One region of the Saccharothrix espanaensis DSM 44229 genome, then DNA from elsewhere that is predicted to be linked to it. Evidence: riboswitches for the same ligand, from Rfam matches in the RefSeq annotation. Region 1 holds a riboswitch; the other holds the start of a gene.
The links. Region 1 has a riboswitch for cobalamin ahead of cobN (cobaltochelatase subunit CobN). Riboswitches for the same ligand answer to the same signal wherever they lie in the genome.
Positions count from the first base shown of each region.

Region 2: linked by a shared signal. The riboswitch ahead of BN6_RS23800 (ribonucleoside-diphosphate reductase subunit alpha) and the one ahead of cobN (cobaltochelatase subunit CobN) in region 1 are both predicted to bind cobalamin.

Region 1 covers NC_019673.1:2,728,851-2,736,475, reverse strand. Annotated here, with positions in the region: gene cobN (cobaltochelatase subunit CobN) at 1-1,865, opposite strand, end outside; cobalamin riboswitch at 1,902-2,035, opposite strand; gene BN6_RS12535 (hypothetical protein) at 2,043-3,149, shown strand; gene BN6_RS12530 (precorrin-8X methylmutase) at 3,146-3,766, shown strand; gene BN6_RS12525 (precorrin-2 C(20)-methyltransferase) at 3,763-5,289, shown strand; gene BN6_RS12520 (cobalt-precorrin-6A reductase) at 5,264-5,977, opposite strand; gene cobM (precorrin-4 C(11)-methyltransferase) at 6,111-6,854, opposite strand; gene BN6_RS12510 (bifunctional cobalt-precorrin-7 (C(5))-methyltransferase/cobalt-precorrin-6B (C(15))-methyltransferase) at 6,851-7,625, opposite strand, start outside.
Region 2 covers NC_019673.1:5,494,044-5,501,668, reverse strand. Annotated here, with positions in the region: gene BN6_RS23805 (ribonucleotide-diphosphate reductase subunit beta) at 1-498, opposite strand, end outside; gene BN6_RS23800 (ribonucleoside-diphosphate reductase subunit alpha) at 495-3,359, opposite strand; cobalamin riboswitch at 3,476-3,693, opposite strand; cobalamin riboswitch at 3,966-4,175, shown strand; gene metE (5-methyltetrahydropteroyltriglutamate--homocysteine S-methyltransferase) at 4,294-6,528, shown strand; gene BN6_RS23790 (phosphatase PAP2 family protein) at 7,005-7,625, opposite strand, start outside.

The DNA of each region.
Region 1 (7,625 bases):
AGCTTGGCCGGGTCCATCGCGGCGATGTTGCCGTGCTCGTCGAGCAGCTGCTCCAGGCGCGCGATGTCGCCGTAGCTGTCCGCGCGGGCCATCGGCGGCACCAGGTGGTCGACCAGGGTGGCGTGCGCGCGGCGCTTGGCCTGCGTGCCCTCGCCCGGGTCGTTGACCAGGAACGGGTAGATCAGCGGCAGGTCGCCCAGCGCCGCGTCCGGGCCGCAGCCGGCGGACATGCCGACCGTCTTGCCGGGCAGCCACTCCAGGTTGCCGTGCTTGCCGACGTGCACCACGGCGTCCGCGCCGAACTCGGCCTCCAGCCACCGGTAGGCGGCCAGGTAGTGGTGGCTGGGCGGCAGGTCCGGGTCGTGGTAGATGGCGATCGGGTTCTCGCCGAACCCGCGCGGCGGCTGCACCATCACCACCACGTTGCCCGATCGCAGGCCGGCCAGCACGATCTCGCCCTCGCGGTCCTTCGACCGGTCCACGAACAGCTCGCCGGGCGCTTGGCCCCAGTGCCGTTCCATGTCCTCGCGGGTGTCCTCGGGCAGCGTCGCGTACCACTCGCGGTAGCGCGCGGCGGGCAGCCGCACCGGGTTGCCCTGGAGCTGCTCCTCGGTCAGCCAGTCGACGTCCTGGCCGCCGGCCGCGATGAGCGCGTGGATCAGCGCGTCACCGTCCAGCTCGGCCACGCCCGGCAGCTCGTCGCCGATGTCGTAACCGTTGTCCCGCAACGCCGCCAGCAGCCGGACCGCGCTGGCCGGGGTGTCCAGGCCGACCGCGTTGCCGATCCGCGAGTGCTTGGTCGGGTAGGCCGACAGCATGATCACGACCTTGCGGTCGGCCGGCGGGATGTGCCGCAGCCTCCCGTGCCGCACCGCGATCCCGGCCACGCGCAGCGCCCGCTCCGGGTCTGCCACGTACACGGTCAGGCCGTCCTCGTCGATCTCCTTGAAGGAGAACGGGACGGTGATGATCCGGCCGTCGAACTCGGGGATCGCCACCTGGGTCGCGGTGTCCAAAGGGGACAGACCGTCGTCGTTCCCGTCCCACGCCGCACGGCTGCTGGTCAGGCAGAGCCCTTGCAGGATCGGGATGTCCAGCTCGGCCAGCGCGCCCACGTCCCACGCGTCGTCGTCGCCACCGGCCGACGCGGTCGCGGGCTTCGTCCCGCCCGCCGCCAGCACCGTGACGACCAGCGCGTCGGCCTTGCGCAGCTCCGCCAGCAACGCCGGCTCCGCCGTGCGCAAGGACGCGCAGTACACCGGCAGCGCCCGGCCGCCCTTTTCCTCGATCGCGTCGCACAGCGCGTGCACGAACGCCGTGTTCCCGGCCACGTGGTGCGCCCGGTAGTACAACACCGCCACCACCGGCCTCGCACGGCCCGTCTCAACCGACTCAGCCGACTCGACAGGCCCAACCGACTCGACCGACCCCGCCGGCTCGGGCCGCTCCAGCACGCCCCAGTTCGGCGCCGCCTCGGGCGGGTTGAAGCCGAACCCGGTCAGCAGGACCGTGTCGGACAGGAACTTGTGCAGCTCGGCGAGGTTCACCGGGCCGCCGTGGGCCAGGTAGGCGTGCGCCTCGGCGCAGACGCCGCCGGGCACGGTGGACAGCTCCATCAGCGGCGCGTCCGGGTTCTGCTCACCGCCCAGCACCACCACCGGGCGGGGGCCGGCGAGCAGCCGGTCCAGGCCCTCTTCCCACATCCGCCGCCCGCCCAGGATGCGCACCACCACCAGGTCGACGCCCTCCAGCAGGGCGGGCAGGTCGTCGGCGGTCAGCCGGGCGGGGTTGCCCAGTCGGTAGTCCGCACCGCTCGAACGGGCGGACAGCAGGTCCGTGTCAGAGGTCGACAGCAGCAGGATCACGTGCGGGCTCCATCCCTCGGGGGTCCTCGCCCCAGGTCGTAGGGGACGGCGGGCGGAGTTCCTGACTCCCGGGCTCGCGCCCGGTCACAGTGGCGGGACCGCGCCGGATTCACACCGGCTTCCTCCTGTTGCTTCGCCGTTCGGAAGTCACCCTAACGGGCGGTTAGCATCCAGCCCATGCCCCAGGACCGTGAACGCCCCGACGCCTGCCCCGGCGCGGTCGACGTGCACCGGGCCGCGGACGGCGGGCTGGCGCGGGTCAGGGTGCCCGGCGGCACGCTGACCGCCGACCGGTTCGACGTCGTCCGGCAGGCCGCGCTGGACCTGGGCGACGGCACGATCGAACTCACGTCACGGGCGAACGTGCAGATCAGGGGCCTGACACCGGGTGCGGAGCACGAGCTGGGCGCACGTCTGCGCGAGGCCGGCCTGCTGCCCTCGCCGACCCACGAGCGGATGCGCAACATCATCGCCGCGCCGCTGGAGGACAACCAGGACCTGGTGGACGCCGTGGACGCCGCGCTGTGCCGGGTCCCCGCACTGGCCTACCTGCCCGGACGCTTCCTGGTCACGATCGGTGAGGCGGTCAGCGGCCTGGGCGGCGACATCGGCCTGGTGGGTGACGCGCTGTTCCTGGCCGGCCAGGATTCGGGACTGCGCGTGACCGACCCGGTCGCCGCCGTGGTCGCCGCCGCCGAGGAGTTCCAGGCGATCCGCGACACCGCGTGGCGTTTGTCCGAAGTGGACGACGGTGTGCGGAAGATCACCGCCTCCCTGAGCACCACCACCCCCGCCCTGGCCACTTCGAGCCCCAGAACCCTTACCGCGACTGTGATCCCGGTCGCACCCGGCCCAACCTCACCCGGCCCAGTCGCACCCGGCCCAGCTTCCACCGGCCCAGCTTCCACCGGTCCGGCCTCAGCCTCCCCACCCCCGGCGGACCGCCTCGTGGCGGGCGTGCCGCTGGGCCGGTTGGACGCACGGCTGCTGGCCGGCACGCCGGTCCGGATCACGCCGTGGCGCAGCGTCGTGGTGCCCGCCGGCACTGACACGTCGGGGCTGTTCACCGACCCCGCGTCGCCGTGGCGCGGGGTGACCGCGTGCACCGGCCGGCCGGGCTGCGCGAAGTCGCTGACCGACGTGCGCGCCGACGCGGCCCGCTGGATCGGCACCCCGCACCGGGGCCAGGTGCACTGGTCGGGCTGCGCCCGGCGGTGCGGCCGGCCCGCGGGCGACGTGGTGGAGTTCGTCGCGACCGGCGACGGGTACGAGGAGATCAGGTGACCAGCTACATCAAGGACGGCGCGGAGATCTACCGGCGGTCGTTCGCCACCATCCGCGCCGAGACCGACCTGTCGGGCCTGCCGACGGACGTCGCGCGGGTCGCGGTGCGGATGATCCACGCGTGCGGCATGGTCGACCTGGTCGACGACATCGGCTACTCCCCCGGGGTCGTCTCCGCCGCCCGGGAGGCGTTGCTGGCCGGCGCGCCGGTGCTGTGCGACGCGCAGATGGTCGCGTCCGGCGTGACCCGGCGCAGGCTGCCCGCCGACAACGAGGTGCTGTGCCTGCTCGGCGACCCGAGGGTGCCCGCGCTGGCCGAGGAGCTGGGCAACACCCGCAGCGCCGCCGCGCTGGAGCTGTGGGGCGAACGGCTCGGCGGCGCGGTGGTCGCCATCGGCAACGCCCCGACCGCCCTGTTCCACCTGCTCGACCTGGTCGCCGCGGGCGCGCCCCGGCCGGCCGCCGTGCTGGGCATCCCGGTCGGGTTCATCGGGGCCGCCGAGTCCAAGCAGGCGCTCGCCGAGAGCGGGCTGGAGCACCTGGTCGTGCGCGGTCGGCGCGGCGGCAGCGCCATGACCGCGGCGGCCGTCAACGCGATCGCGAGCGAGGACGAATGACCGGCAGGCTGTACGGCGTCGGGGTCGGCCCCGGCGACCCGGAACTGGTGACCGTGAAGGCGGCCCGGCTGATCGGCGCGGCCGACGTCGTGGTGTTCCACAGCGCCCGGCACGGCCGCAGCGTCGCGCGCCGGATCGCCGAGCCGTACCTGCGCGGCGACCAGGTCGAGGAGCAGCTGGTCTACCCGGTGACGACCGAGGACTCCGACGACTACCAGGGCGAGATCGACGCGTTCTACGCCGAGTGCGCCGCGCGGCTGGCCGCGCACCTCGACGCCGGGCGGACCGTCGTGGTGCTGGCCGCCGGCGACCCGTTCTTCTACGGCTCGTACATGCACCTGCACAAGCGACTGGCCGACAAGTACCCGGCCGAGGTGGTCCCCGGTGTCACGTCGGTCAGCGCCGGTTCGGCGGTGATCGGCCGCCCGCTCGTCGAACGCGACGAGGTGCTGACCGTCCTGCCCGGCACGCTGCCGGTGGACGCGCTGGCCGGGCACCTCGCGGCGGGCGACCCGGTGGCGATCATGAAGCTGGGCCGGACGTTCCCGCGCGTGCGGGAGGCGCTGGAGCGGTCCGGGCGGCTGGCCGAGGCCTGGTACGTCGAACGCGCCACGACCGGCCGGCAGCGCACCGCGCCGCTCGCCGAGGTCGACGCCGACGACGTTCCCTACTTCTCCCTGGCCCTGCTCCCCAGCAAAGCCACTCCCCCCACCACCCCCGACACCGGCAGCCACGCCGCTCCCGACGCCACCCCCCACACCCACACCGCATCCGACCCCGCCCGAGCGACGGGTCAGGTCGTCGTGGTCGGGTTGGGTCCGGCGGGGCCGGAGTGGCTCACGCCCGAGGCCCGGCAGGCGTTGGCCGAGGCCGAGGACCTGGTCGGGTACGTCACCTACCTGGACCGGGTGGCCGACGAGCCGGGGCAGCGCAAGCACGCGTCGGACAACAAGGTCGAGTCCGAGCGGGCCGCGTTCGCGCTCGACCTGGCCCGGCGCGGCCGGAAGGTCGCGGTGGTGTCCTCCGGCGACCCCGGCGTGTTCGCGATGGCCAGCGCGGTGCTGGAGGTGGCGGCCGAGGAGCAGTTCGCGGACGTCCCGGTGCGGGTGCTGCCCGGACTCACCGCCGCGCACGCCGTGGCCAGCCGGGCCGGTGCGCCGCTGGGCCACGACTACTGCGTGCTCTCGCTGTCCGACCGGCTCAAGCCGTGGGAGGTCATCGCCGAACGGCTGGAGGCCGCCGCGAAGGCCGATCTCGTGCTGGCGATCTACAACCCGGCGTCGCGCAGCCGGCGGTGGCAGGTCGAGTCGGCCCGCGACCTGCTGCTGCGGCACCGCTCGCCGGACACGCCCGTGGTGGTCGGCCGGGACGTCGGCGGCCCCGAGGAGACCGTCCGCGTGGTGCGGCTGGCCGACCTCGACCCGGAGACGATCGACATGCGGTGCCTGCTGATCGTCGGGTCCTCGCAGACCCTGCGCACCGGGCGGGGCGCGGTGTTCACGCCCCGGCGCTACCCGTCGTGAGCCACGCCAGCGCCGCGTCCACCCCCGACACGGTGGGCGCGGCGGGCGCGGGCGGGCGGCGGACCAGCACCACGGGCAGCCCGAGGGTGCGTGCGGCGTCCAGCTTGGCCGACGTCATGTCGCCGCCGCTGTCCTTGGTGACCAGCACTTCCACGCCGTAGCGGCGCATCAGGGCCAGCTCACCGTCCACTGTGTACGGTCCTCGGTCCAGCACGACCTCCAGCGCGGTGCCGCCGGCGGGCGGGTCGACGGTCCGCGCCACGCCGGCGGTGAACGCGTCCAGCCCGTCGCGCCCGGTGGTCACGAACGCCCGCCGCGCGCCGACCACCGCCGCCGCCTCGGCGATCGAGCCGACCCACGTCCAGCGGTCGCCGGGGCGCTCGGTCCAGCCCGGTCGGCGCAGCACCAGGAACGGCACGCCGGCCGCGCGGGTCGCGGCGAGCGCGTTGGCCGTGATCCGGTCGGCGAACGGGTGCGTGGCGTCGACCACGGCGTCCACCCGCTCGGCCCGCAGGTAGGCGACCAGCCCGGCCACCCCGCCGAACCCGCCGACCCGCACCTCCCCCGCCGGCAGCCGGGGCGAGGCGACCCGCCCGGCCAACGACGACACCACCCGGAACCCCGACACCGCGCGCCGCGCCAGCTCCCGCGCCTCGCCCGTCCCGCCGAGCACCAACACCGTCTTCACCTCACCACCGCCCGCCCCACGCCCACCCCGCCCAACGGCAGGCTGCTCCACGCCGAGCCACGCCCCCGGACTCCCCACGCCGGCAGGCCACGCCTGGGCGCGCCCGGCGCCGTAGTCCGGCAGGTCGGCAGCGTCACGGGCGGCATCGGGCCGTCGAGTACAGGTGGCTGTCGAGGAAGCCTTCCGCGGCCAGCACCTCGCCGACGATGATCACCGCCGTGCGCTTGATCCCGGCGTCGGCCACTTGGCCTGCGATGGTGGCGAGCGTGCCGCGCAGCACGAGTTCGTCGGCCCGGCTCGCGTACGCCACGACCGCCGCCGGGCACCGCGGCCCGTAGTTCGGCAGCAGCTCGGCGACCACCTCCGCGATCCGCTGCACCGCCAGGTGCAGCACGACCGTGGCCCGCGACTTCCCGAGCACCGCCAGGTCCTCACCCGGCGGCATCGGGGTGGCGCGCGCGGAGGTGCGGGTCAGGATCACCGTCTGGCCGACGCCGGGCACGGTCAGCTCGCGCTTGAGCGACGCCGCCGCCGCCGCGAACGCCGGCACCCCGGGCGTCACGTCGTACGGGATGCCCAGCGCGTCCAGCCGCCGCATCTGCTCGGCCATCGCGCTGTACACCGACGGGTCGCCCGAGTGCAGGCGCGCCACGTCCAGGCCGGCCTCGTGCGCCGTCGCCAGTTCGGCGGTGATCCGGTCCAGGTCGAGGTTCGCGGTGTCGACCAGCCGGGCGTCCGGCGGGCAGTGCCCGAGCACCTCGGTGGGCACCAGCGCCCCCGCGTACAGGCACACCGGGGACAATTCCAGCAGCCGCACCGCGCGCACCGTGAGCAGGTCGGCCGCACCGGGCCCGGCGCCGATGAAGTGGACGGTCACGCGCTCTCCTTCGTCACGGCCCAGATGGTCACGGGCATCTGCGGTCGCCACCCGGTGAAGCCGCCCACGGGCGTGTCCCGGCTGACCGACAGCCTGGTCAGCGACCCGCCCGCGGCCGCGTGCCACCGCGCGAGCACGACCTCGGACTCCAGCGTGACGGCGTTGGCGACCAGCCGCCCGCCGGGCCGCAACGCCGCCAAGCACCGCTCCACGACGCCCGGCGCGGTCAGCCCGCCACCGATGAACACCGCGTCCGGCCGCTCGAAGTCCTGCGGCAGGTCCAGCGCCGCCGGGCTCTCCCCCAGCACGACCCGCACGCCCGGCACGCCCAGCGCGGCGGCGTTGCGGGCGATCCGCTCGGCGCGCACCGGATCCCGTTCGACGGCGATCGCCCGGCACGCCGGGTGCGCCCGGGACCACTCGACGGCGATGCTGCCCGAGCCCGCGCCGACGTCCCACAGCACCTGGCCGGGACGGGGCGCGAGCAGCGCCAGGGTCACCGCGCGCACCTCGCGCTTGGTGAGCTGCCCGTCGTGCTCGTAGGCGTCGTCCGGCAGACCTGGGACCAGCGAGAACCCGCCCTCGGCGCACTCGACGGCGAGCACGTTGAGCGGGTCGGCGGCGGTCACGTCGTGGTGGATCCGCTCGGCCGGCCCGCCCAGCTGCTCCAGCACGGTGATCCGGGCGTCGCCGACCAGCGCGGCCACCTCGGTCGGGTCGCCGCCCAGCACCAGGACCCGCCGGCCGGGGTGCAGGTGCGGCACCAGCAGC
Region 2 (7,625 bases), 2.8 Mb from region 1:
CGCCCACGCGGCCTTGTCGGTGATCGACGGGACCTCGCGGTACATGTTGAACAGCTCGCCCTCGTCCAAGCCGAGCGACTCGCAGACGTACTGGAACGTGTGGGTGTGCACGGCCTCCTCGAACGCCTGGCGCAGCAGGTACTGGCGGCACTCGGGGTTGGTCAGGTGGCGGTACACCGCGAGCACGATGTTGTTGGCCACCAACGACTCCGAGGTGGCGAAGAACCCGAGGTTGCGCTTGATCGTGTGCCGCTCGTCGTCGGTGAGGCCGGTGGGCGAGCGCCACAGGGCGATGTCGGCCTGCATGGACACCTCGGTCGGCATCCAGTGGTTGGCGCAGCCGGCGAGGTACTTCTCCCACGCCCAGTGGTACTTCAGCGGCAGGAGCTGGTTGACGTCCGCGCGCGCGTTGATCATCGACTTGTCGTCCACCTGCACGCGGCCCGCGCCGCGCTCGATGGAGCCGAGACCCGAGGTGTAGGGGAGGTCGGTGGTCACTGGCAGGCCTCGCAGTCGGGGTCGGTGACGGAGCAGACGAGCGCGTCGTCCGGTGTCGCGGCCGGGACCGGCGGCGGAACGGCCGAGGGGACGGCGGCCGGCGACGGCGACGCTACGGGGGTCGGCACGGGGGAGGCGGCGGGTGCCGCGCCCGGACGGACGGCGTTGAGCTTGCCGTCGGTGCCGCGCAAGGTCGACTTCTCCACGCTGGTCGCCGCGGTGGACCGCAGGTAGTAGGTGGTCTTGAGGCCGCTGTGCCAGGCCAGCCGGTAGAGGTTGTCCAGCTTGCGGCCGTTGGGCGCGGCGATGTACAGGTTGAGCGACTGCGCCTGGTCGATCCACTTCTGCCGGCGCGACGCGGCCTCGATCAGCCACTCGGACGAGACCTCGAACGCGGTGGCGTAGAGGGCCTTGAGGTCGTCGGGCACCCGGTCGATCGGCGCGACCGAGCCGTCGAAGTACTTCAGGTCCGACACCATCGCCTCGTCCCACAGGTCCAGCGCCTTGAGGTCGGCGACCAGGAAGCGGTTGAGGACGGTGAAGTCGCCGGACATGTTCGACTTCACGTACAGGTTGCGGAACAGCGGCTCGATGGACTGGCCGACGCCGCAGATGTTCGAGATCGTCGCGGTCGGCGCGATGGCCATCGTGTTGGAGTTGCGCATCCCGCCGCGCACCTTGGCGCGCAGGGTCTCCCAGTCCAAAGTGGACGATGTGTCCATGGCGAGCACGCCGCCGCGGGCTTCGGCGAGCAGCGCGATGGAGTCGATCGGCAGGACGCCGCGGCTCCACAGCGAACCGTCGAACGACTCGTAGCTGCCGCGCTCGCGGGCCAGGTCGGCCGACGCCGACAGCGCGTGGTAGCCGATGTGCTCCATGCTGCGGTCGGCGAACTCCACGGCCTCCGGTGAACCGGGCACCAGCCGCAGGGTGAACAGGGCGTCGCTGAAGCCCATCAGGCCCAGCCCGATCGGCCGGTGCCGCAGGTTGGACCGGCTCGCCTCGGGGATCGTGTAGTAGTTGATGTCGATGACGTTGTCGAGCATGCGCACGGCCGTGTGGACCGTGTGCGCCAGCCGCTCGGCGTCGAGGCCGTGGGCCGTGACGTGGTTGGCCAGGTTGACCGAGCCGAGGTTGCACACCGCGACCTCGTCGGCGCTGGTGTTGAGGGTGATCTCGGTGCACAGGTTGGACGAGTGCACGACGCCGGTGTGCTGCTGCGGCGACCGCAGGTTGCACGGGTCCTTGAACGTGATCCACGGGTGGCCGGTCTCGAACAGCATGGTCAGCATGCGCCGCCACAGGTCCGTCGCGCGGACGCGCTTGAACACGCGGATCTCGCCGCGGTCGGCGGCTTCCTCGTAGCCGCGGTAGCGGGCGGTGAAGTCCAAGCCGTACGCGTCGTGCAGGTCCGGCGTTTCGTCCGGGGAGAACAGGGTCCACTCGGCGTCCGCCTCGACCCGGCGCAGGAACTCGTCGGGCACCCAGTTCGCGGTGTTCATGTCGTGCGTGCGCCGCCGGTCGTCGCCGGTGTTCTTGCGCAGGTCGAGGAACTCCTCGACGTCGATGTGCCACGTCTCCAGGTACGCGCACGCCGCGCCCTTGCGCTTGCCGCCCTGGTTCACCGCGACCGCCGTGTCGTTGGCGATCTTGAGGAACGGCACGACGCCCTGCGACTGGCCGTTGGTGCCCTTGATGTGCGCGCCCATGCCGCGCACCGGGGTCCAGTCGTTGCCGAGCCCGCCGGAGAACTTCGCCAGCAGTGCGTTGTTCTGGTAGCTCTGGAAGATGCTCTTCAGGTCGTCGTCCACCGTGGTCAGGAAGCACGACGAGAGCTGGGCGCGGGTGGTGCCGGAGTTGAACAGCGTGGGGGTTGAGCACATGAAGTCGAAGGCCGACAGCAGTTCGTAGAACTCGATCGCCCGCGCCTCGCGGTCGTCCTCGCGCAGCGCCAGCCCCATCGCGACCCGCATGAAGAACGCCTGCGGCAACTCGTACCGGACGCCGTGGTCGTGCAGGAAGTAGCGGTCGTACAGGGTCTGCATGCCCAGGAAGTCGAACATGGCGTCGCGCTCGGGGCGGATCGCCGCCGCGATCCGGGCCACGTCGAACGACTCCAACGCGGGGTCGAGCCGGTCCAGCGCGACGCCCAGCCGCACGTACTCGGGGAAGTAGTCCACATAGGACAGCTGCTCGGCGGTGGCCTCGACCGGTCGGCCCGCGACCCTGGTCAGCACCTCGCGGCGGAGCTGGTCGAGCAGCAGGCGGGCGGCGACGAAGGAGTAGTTCGGCTCGGTCTCGACCAGCGTCCGCGCCGACATGACCAGCGCGACGGCCAGTTCGTCGACCGTGATGCCGTCGTAGAGCGCCCGCCGGACCTCGGTGAGCACCGGCTCGGCCGGCACGTCGGACAGCCCCGCGCACGCCTCGCCGACGACGACCGCGATCCGCTCCCAGTCCACCGGGACCAGCGCGCCCTCGGCGTCCTTCATCCGGAACTCGACCGCGACGGGGGCGAGTTCGCGTGCCTTCGCGTGCTCGTCGCGGTACAGCACGTACGCGCGGGCGACCTTGTGATGACCGCCGCGCATCAGCACGAGTTCCACCTGGTCCTGGATCTGCTCGATGTGCAGTGCGGTGTCGGGGCGGGCGTGCTTGAGCAGCGCGCCCTCCGCCTGCGAGGTCAACTCCGCCACGAGCGGGTGCAGGTGCGACGCCGCTGCCGCGACCTCGCCCTCGACGGCCAGGAACGCCTTGGTCAAGGCCACCTGGATCTTGCCTGGGTCGAACGCCGAAACGCTGCCGTCGCGTCGGATCACCCGCACCTGGCTGACCCCGGTGGCCGTGGTTGTGGTCGACAAAGCCCTCTCCTCGCGAGCCTCAACGGCCCGGAGCACGCGGCGACCACACAGCGCGCGCACGACGGCGCGTCATCCGTGTCGGCCCGCCCACGAGGCCCCGGACACGCGCGCGCCGGCCGGCGCGCGCATCGCTGGCAGGTCTTCGGACTCGCGGACACCCGGCCTTCCAGCCGGACCTACTGGCCGTCGCTTCCCAGGAGCGCGTGCTCCCAGTGCTTCGTGACGGCGGTTGTTTCCGCTCACCGCTGCGGGGCAGTCCCGGATTCGCACCGGGTTCCCTCTTGCCTCCTCGGCCCTCGAAGAGGGCGTCGGAACCATCGACGGGCGGAACACTACATGTTGTAGATCGGTCCGCAACACGGCCCCACATGGGCGTGTCGCGGACCGAACCTCGGGTGACCCTGATCGCCGGCCGGCGTGGCAAGGGTGGCGTGGAGACGCGTGCCGGACCGCGGCAGCACCATCCACAATGGACTGATCACTCGTCGGTAACGTGACTTCACGGCGGAGGAGCCCGCCGAGATCACCGGCACCCCGGGGAACGCTGCCGACTGCGGCGGTGGAGTGACTTTTCCCGGATCATGGGAGACCGTCCAGGGGTGCGTTACTCTCGATCCCACTGGTGGTTCGCTCCGGGCGATGGTCGGCCGGAGCGAGGCAAGAGGGAACCCGGTGTGAGTCCGGGACTGCCCCGCAGCGGTGAACGGGAACGAAAGCCGTCAATGAAGCACTGCGCGTGAGCGTGGGAAGCGACGGCCGGTAGGAGCGTGCTGTGCGCCCGTGAGTCCGAAGACCTGCCACCGGTCCGCGCGCCCACCGGGCCCGCGGTGTCCGGTGGCCTCTCGGGAGGGCTGCGGCGGACGCGGCTCGTGCCGCCCGCGAAGCGTCCCCGGGAATCCTCCGGCGTTCACGCACGCTCGCGAGGAGAGAGCCAGTGACCAGCGGAATCGGTGCCACCGTCCTGGGCTACCCCCGGATCGGTCCACGTCGGGAACTCAAGCGGGCCGTCGAGCGCTACTGGGTCGGGCGCACCGACCAGGACGCCCTGCTCGCCACGGCCGCCGAACTGCGCGCGGCCGGCTGGGCGGAGCTGCGCGACGCCGGGCTGGACTCGGTGCCGTCCAACACCTTCTCGTTCTACGACCACGTCCTGGACACCGCGTTCCTGGTGGGCGCGGTCCCGGCGCGCTACCGGCGCGAGTCGGAGCTGGACAGCTACTTCGCGGCGGCCCGGGGCACCGACGACCTGCCGCCGTTGGAACTGACCAAGTGGTTCGACACCAACTACCACTACCTGGTGCCCGAGATCGACCCCGGGACGGAGTTCCGACTGGCCGGTGACAAGCCGCTCGCGGAGTACCGCGAGGCCCGCGCGCTCGGGATCACGACCCGGCCGGTGGTCCTCGGGCCGGTGACGTTCCTGTTGCTGGCCAAAGGAACGAACCCGTTGGCCCGGTTGGATGACTTGGTGGACGTCTACGTCGAGCTGCTGGTGGCGCTGGCGGCCGAAGGTGCGCCGTGGGTGCAGCTCGACGAGCCGGCGTTCGCCGCCGACCGCTCGGAGGACGAACTGGCCGCGCTCGGCCGTGCCTATACCCGCCTGGCAGACCTGCACTCGCGGCCGAAGCTGCTGGTCACCGGCTACTACGGGTCTCTTGGCCCGGCGCTGGAAGTGCTGGCCGGCACCGCCGTCGAAGCGATCGGCGTCGATCTCGTCGCGGGCCCGGTGGACGGCATCGCGAGCGTGCCCGCGCTGCGGGACAAGACGCTGGTCGCCGGCGTGGTCGACGGCCGCAACGTGTGGCGCACCGACCTGCGGCAGGCGCTGGCCACCGCCGCGTCACTGCTCGGAACGGCCGAGGAGGTCGTGCTCTCGACGTCCTCGACGCTGCTGCACGTGCCCTACGACCTGGACGCCGAGACGGCGCTGGAACCGGGAGTGCGCGGGCGGTTGGCGTTCGCGCGGCAGAAGGTGCGCGAGGTCGTCCTGCTCGGCCAGGCGCTGCGCGACGGCGTGGACGGCGCGTGGGCGGACGCGCTCGACGAACCGATCGCCGCGCCCCGCCGTGACGACGCGATCCGGTCCCGGCTCGCCGGACTCGGGCCGCACCACCGCGACCGCGCGCCCTACGCCGAACGGGCCGCCGCGCAGGACGCCCGCCTCGCCCTGCCCGCGTTGCCGACGACCACCATCGGCTCGTTCCCGCAGACGACCGAGATCCGCACGGCCCGTGCCGGCCTGCGGTCGGGCGGGCTGTCGCGGGGCGAGTACGACGAGCGGATGCGCGCCGAGATCGGCCGCGTGATCGCGTTGCAGGAGGACATCGGGCTGGACGTCCTGGTGCACGGCGAGCCCGAGCGCAACGACATGGTGCAGTACTTCGCCGAGCACCTCGACGGGTTCGCGGTGACCGACCTGGGCTGGGTGCAGTCCTACGGCTCGCGGTGCGTCCGCCCGCCGATCCTGCACGGCGACGTCAGCCGACCGGAGCCGATCACCGTGCCGTGGAGCTCCTACGCGCAGTCGCTCACCGACCGGCCGGTGAAGGGCATGCTGACCGGCCCGGTGACCATCCTGGCGTGGTCGTTCGTGCGCGACGACCAGCCGCTGGGCGAGACCGCCGACCAGGTCGCGCTGGCGCTGCGCGACGAGATCGCCGACCTGGAGGCCGCCGGCATCAGGGTGATCCAGGTGGACGAGCCCGCGCTGCGCGAACTCCTGCCGCTGCGGGCGGCCGAGCACGCGGCGTACCTGGAGTGGTCGGTCGGCGCGTTCCGGCTGGCCACCGCCGGCGCGGCGACCGACACCCAGATCCACACCCACCTGTGCTACTCGGAGTTCGGCGAGGTCATCGACGCCATCGACGGCCTGGGTGCGGACGTGACCACGATCGAGGCGGCCCGGTCGAAGATGGAGGTCTTGGCCGACCTCCGCTCGGCCGGCTTCAGCCGGGGCGTCGGACCGGGCGTCTACGACATCCACTCACCCCGCGTCCCGGCCACCGACGAGGTCGCGGACCTGGTCGCCGCCGCGTCCCGCGTGGTGGCGGGCAACAGGCTGTGGGTCAACCCGGACTGCGGCCTCAAGACCCGAGGCTACGCGGAGGTGGAACCGGCGCTGCGCAACCTGGTCGCGGCCACCCGCCGAGTCCGCGACAGCCTGGCGTGACCTGACCGGGTGCCCCGGCCCGCCGGGGCACCCGACGCCGGTCATGTCGCCGGAAGTGGCCCAGGGCGCAGTGGTCCGCACCCCGGTCGACACCCAGCGTTGCGGCAACTCGTGGCTTGCCACGGCGCGGCGGTGACACCGGAGCAGGTGCCGGTGACGATCGTCGATGCGAACGACGCGAAAGGGCCGGCGTCCGGAGTCCGCGGCCGGCGACTCGGCCTCGGTGGGATGGTCGGTCGTCCGTTTTGACCTGGCGCGGGTGGTGCTCCGCGACGGCGAGATCGTGTCGGTCGGCTTCCACACCCCGGCCGAGGCCCGGCCGAAGGCGAAGCGGTTGTGGTTGCGGCCGTCTGGTAGAGGCTGTCGTGGATGCCGTCGGCCAGGACCAGGGTTCCGACGTGGCCGGCCCGCGCCGGCCTAGTGGCCGCGACGGCGCCCAGCATCACCAGCCGGACGTGGGAGCGGCCCCGGGGTGATCAGCGCGGAGTCGCGCGGCCGGGGGAGGTCTCCGGTGGCCCACCGGTGGGGAGTTGCCGGTCCGGCGAGCTGATCCGCTTCATCACGGCGGCCGAGACTGCGACGAGGGCGACACCGGCCAGGATGTCCACGACGTAGTGGTGTCCGGTGACGAGGACGACGAACGCGGTCAGGAGGGGGAACACCCACGCCGACCGGGCGACTCGTGGGGCGTGGTCGCGCAGGGTCGTCCACAGGGCGTAGGCGCACCAGGTGGTCCACGCGACGTGCATGCTCGGCATGGCGGCCAACAGGTTCACGCCTGGGCGCGGGACGCGGGACTCGGCGCTGAAGAGGATGTCGTGCGTGGCCAGGTAGTCGACGATGCCGGGTTGGGCGAAGCGCGGCGGAGCCTCCGGGAAGAGCCAGACGAGCAGGAGGTCCAGGAGCATCATGACGACCAGGACGGTCCGCAGGTGGCTGTACCGCGCTCGTCGGGCGATGTAGAGCCAGATCAGGACCGCCGGCACGGCCAGGATGCTCAGGCGGTAGAAGTAGCCGGTCAGGTGGATCGCGGCGGGGTGGGCGAGAATCGCTTGGTTGAGCGGTTGTTCGATGGCGATGTGGAGCATCTGCTCCAG